Regions from separate parts of the Clostridium thermobutyricum genome, predicted to be linked through region 2. Evidence: a T-box and tRNA genes for the amino acid it is inferred to sense, from the RefSeq annotation. Region 2 holds a T-box; the other holds one or more tRNA genes.
What was found. A T-box is a leader RNA that pairs with one kind of tRNA and senses whether it is charged. The one in region 2 lies ahead of trpS (tryptophan--tRNA ligase), so its partner is inferred to be a tRNA-Trp.

Region 1: it encodes a tRNA-Trp, which carries the amino acid that the T-box ahead of trpS (tryptophan--tRNA ligase) is inferred to sense. The anticodon was not compared.

What each region holds. Positions count from the first base shown of each region.
Region 1 is NZ_KB850956.1:2,116,506-2,118,716, forward strand. It holds gene HMPREF1092_RS09855 (metallophosphoesterase family protein) at 1-117, opposite strand, end outside; gene HMPREF1092_RS09860 (hypothetical protein) at 553-918, opposite strand; tRNA gene HMPREF1092_RS09865 (tRNA-Trp) at 1,275-1,350, opposite strand; gene HMPREF1092_RS09870 (NAD(P)H-dependent flavin oxidoreductase) at 1,525-2,211, shown strand, end outside.
Region 2 is NZ_KB850958.1:320,513-322,723, reverse strand. It holds gene HMPREF1092_RS15065 (ROK family protein) at 1-600, shown strand, start outside; T-box leader at 770-1,018, shown strand; gene trpS (tryptophan--tRNA ligase) at 1,072-2,091, shown strand.

The DNA.
Region 1 (2,211 bases), on a different contig from region 2:
ATTTTTTAAAACTCTCTTTATCTCTTCTTTATTATTTTTAGCCACCTCTTTATTAAATTCTTTAAAAGGTGTATCTAAATGTATATCTCCGCAATGTAATATCTTAACCTTATTCATACCTTTCTCCTCTTTAACCCGATTCGAACCTCTGTTCTAATTTCATTATATATATTTTCTATAAAAATAAAAGACTATAAAATAAAAATGCCATGCAATAAATTTTGCATAGCATTTAATAAATATATATAAATTTTCCCCTATGTATAATAAATCCCCCAATTTATTATCTTAATCATATTTTATTTAATATTTATAACAATATATTACTTAATCTAAGGCTTTAAATGAATATCCTTGTTCCTTTAAATCTTTTATTACATCTTTAAAATTACTATTATTTTCTCCTAAACTTTGTATATTATCAATTATCATAATGATTCCATTTTTATTAGAATTATTTATATTAACTCCTTCACTTAATTTAAAATATTCTAACTTATTATTTTCAATTAATTTATATAAATCTAATTCTACTGGAAGGACTGTATTTCCTTAATATTCTATTTTATCATCTTCATTTATAATTTCGTTATTATCTATAAAAGTAATTTTTAAATTTAAGTCGCTACTTAAATTTAAAAGCCTGTCTATACTTTCTTCATCTATATTTTTATCATCAACAATTATATATGTAGTTTTTTGCGAATTATTTAATCTATTTGTCTTTTGATATTTTTGCCCTTGGATAACTTTTACTACTGAATTTGCTTCATTACTATTTTTTTGACTAATAGAATTATTACTATCTACAACTTCAAAACGCTCTTTATGTACTTCCATATTTATGAATTTAATTGCAAATGTTAATATTAAGCAACTAAGTATTATCGTTAATATAAATACTTTTTTACCCTTCATTCGTAATCACCTTTTCCCTTCTAAAACAATTATAACATATTTTTTAATTTTTGATTAATATTTTTATAATTTTTTTAATTTAATTATTTTTTTTAGGGAATTGTCAGTTTTTTTTTGCAATTTATTATATTTTATTTGTTTTTTTAATTTTTTATTCAAATTTAAAAGGTATACATTAATATATTATTTTTACTTAATAATGTAAAATTAATATATATAGGATATTATTTGCCTATTATATTTCTATTTAAGGAATAACTATCCATAATTTTGTCCTCATTAACAATTATGAAACATTTATTTTAATTTATTTAAATTTAGACATAAAAAAAACACTTAATAAAATTAAGTGCTTCTGGCAGGGGCAGTAGGACTCGAACCCACAACCAATGGTTTTGGAGACCACTACTCTACCAATTGAGCCATACCCCTAGAACGTTTTTTATTTTATCAAATATATATTTTATTGTCAATAATTTTTTTCATCCTAAAAATTCTAGCTCTTTTAGTTGTTAATTTTAAAAATTTAGATTATAATATAATAAAAATTATTTTGATTATCAAAATATTTAATTTTCAAATAAATTTTAAGTGAGGTATTTTGTTATGAATATTAAACCTTTAAAAATAGGAAATTTACAAGTTAGACTTCCAATAATTCAAGGTGGAATGGGTGTTGGTGTTTCACTATCATCACTTGCTGCAGCTGTTACTAATGCTGGTGGTATTGGTGTTATTTCAGCAGCAGATATAGGATTCAAAGAAAAAGATTTTAATACGAACTCTAAAGCTGCAAACTTAAGAGCTCTTAAAGAACATATAAAAATAGCGAAAGAAAAAACTAAAAATGGAGTTTTAGGTGTAAATATAATGGTTGTAACTAAAGATTATGAGGATTATGTTAAAACTGCCATAGAAGCTGGAATTGATTTAATAATTTCTGGTGCTGGTATGCCTACTGCTCTACCAAAGATAGTTAAAGATTCTACAGTAAAAATAGCACCAATAATATCATCTTTAAAGGCTTGTCGTGTAATAATGAAGCTTTGGGAAAAACATAATAATAGATTACCTGATGCTGTAATTGTTGAAGGTCCTAAAGCTGGTGGTCATCTTGGATTTAAAAAAGACCAAATAAATATGAAAGAAGAAGAATTTGAAGCTGAAGTAGTAAAAATTATTGACCATGTAAAGGAATATGAAGAAAAATATAATACACAAATTCCTGTTTTAGTTGCTGGTGGTGTATTTGATGGTAATGATATAGCTAAATATTTAAAACTTGGAGCTTCA
Region 2 (2,211 bases):
AAGAAGATATTAGAGAAAGAATTTAAAATACCTTGTTCTGTAGAGAATGATGTAAATTGTGCAGCATTAGGAGAGTTTTTTGATGGAGCTGGAATGGGTACTAATTCAATGGTCTGTTTAACAATAGGGACAGGAATTGGAGGAGCAATAATATTAGATGGAAAAATACTTCATGGATTTAGCAATTCAGCTGGAGAAATAGGATATATGATAGTTAATGGAGAACATATTCAAAATATTGCATCTACTACTTCTTTGGTTAGAAATGTAGCTTTGAGAAAAGGTATTGATAATAAGTCTATAGATGGAAGATATGTTTTAGATAATTATGAAAAAGGAGATTTAATATGTAGAGAAGAAGTTGAAAGGTTAGTTGATAATTTAGCTTTAGGAATTTCTAATATTGTTTATTCAGTAAATCCAGAGGTAGTTGTTCTGGGTGGAGGAATAATGGCTAGAGAAGAAATTTTTAGACCTTTAATAGAAAAGAGTTTAAAAAAATATTTGATAGAATCAGTTTATATTAATACTAGAATAGAATTTGCAAAGCTTAAAAATACTGCTGGAATGAAAGGCGCATTTTATAATTTTAATTTATAATTTTTATTTTGAAGAATTATGTATTTAAAATATTAAGTATAATAAATAAAAATAATATGATCTAAAAATTTTTGCCTATTTAAGTTTAAAATAATATTATTAAAAAATTAAATTAGTAATATAGTTAGTTGACTTGAAATTTATGTAGAGCTATAATGAAAAAAATAAAGTAAATCTTTTGATAAGAAAAAGTAATTTAACTTAGGTTCAATAAAGAGAGCTGAGGATGGTGGAATCTTAGCAAGAAAAAGTTTTATGAATGGGTCTTTGAAGAACGAGGCGAAATCTTTTAATAGAGAGTATCTAAGTGGTGAGCCACACCTTACAGTGGATAGAGTATGTTAGTACTTGAAAATGAGAGGTGTGATTTTTTTACACAATTTAGGTGGCAACGCGGAATATTATCTCCGTCCTATTTTTTATAGGACGGAGTTTTTTTTATATAAAAAAATAGTTTTAGGAGTGATTTATATGACAAAAAAAATAATTTTAACAGGTGATAGACCAACAGGAAAACTTCATATAGGACATTATGTAGGTTCTTTAAAAAATAGAGTAGAACTTCAAAATACAGGCTTATATGATAGTTATATAATGATAGCAGACCAACAAGCATTAACAGATAATGCAAGAAATCCAGAAAAGATAAGAAAAAGTTTAGTTGAGGTAACATTAGATTATTTAGCAGTAGGATTAGATCCAGAAAAATCTACAATTTTTGTTCAATCTCAAATACCAGAATTAAATGAATTAACTATGCACTATTTAAATTTAGTTACAGTCTCAAGACTTGAAAGAAATCCAACTGTAAAATCAGAAATAAAAGAAAAAAATTTTAATTTAAGTATACCAGCAGGTTTTTTAATATATCCAGTAAGCCAAGCTGCTGATATAACTGCTTTTAAAGCTGATTTAGTCCCAGTAGGATCAGATCAACTTCCTATGTTAGAGCAAACAAGAGAAATAGTAAGAATCTTTAATCAAATTTATAATAAAGAAATTTTAGTAGAACCTGAAATATATCTTGCGAAAGAAGGTTCAGGTAGATTGCCAGGAATTGATGGAAAATTAAAAATGAGTAAATCATTAAATAATGCAATTTATTTATCAGATGAACCAGAAGAAATTAAAAGAAAAATAATGTCAATGTATACTGACCCAAATCATATAAGAGTAGAAGACCCAGGACAAGTGGAAAATAATACAGTATTTACATATTTAGATGTATTTTGCAAAGATAAGGAAAAGTTAGAGGAGATGAAAGCTCATTACATAAGAGGTGGCCTTGGAGATATGAAAGTTAAAAAATATTTAAATGAAGTAATCCAAGATGAGTTACAACCAATTAGAGAGAGAAGAAAAGAATTTGAAAAAAATATTGATTATGTATATAAAGTTTTAGAGGAAGGAAGTTTAAAAGCAAGAAAAATTGCGGCACAAACTCTTTCAGAAGTTAGGGAAGCTATTGGAATTGAATACTTTAATCGTTAATAAACTTTTATAAAAATAATATGTAACTAAATCTAAAGAAAGAGAATATATTAAATTATAATATTTATAAATATAAAATTTTAGATATATAGATATTTTTATAAAAATTTCAAAAGAAAA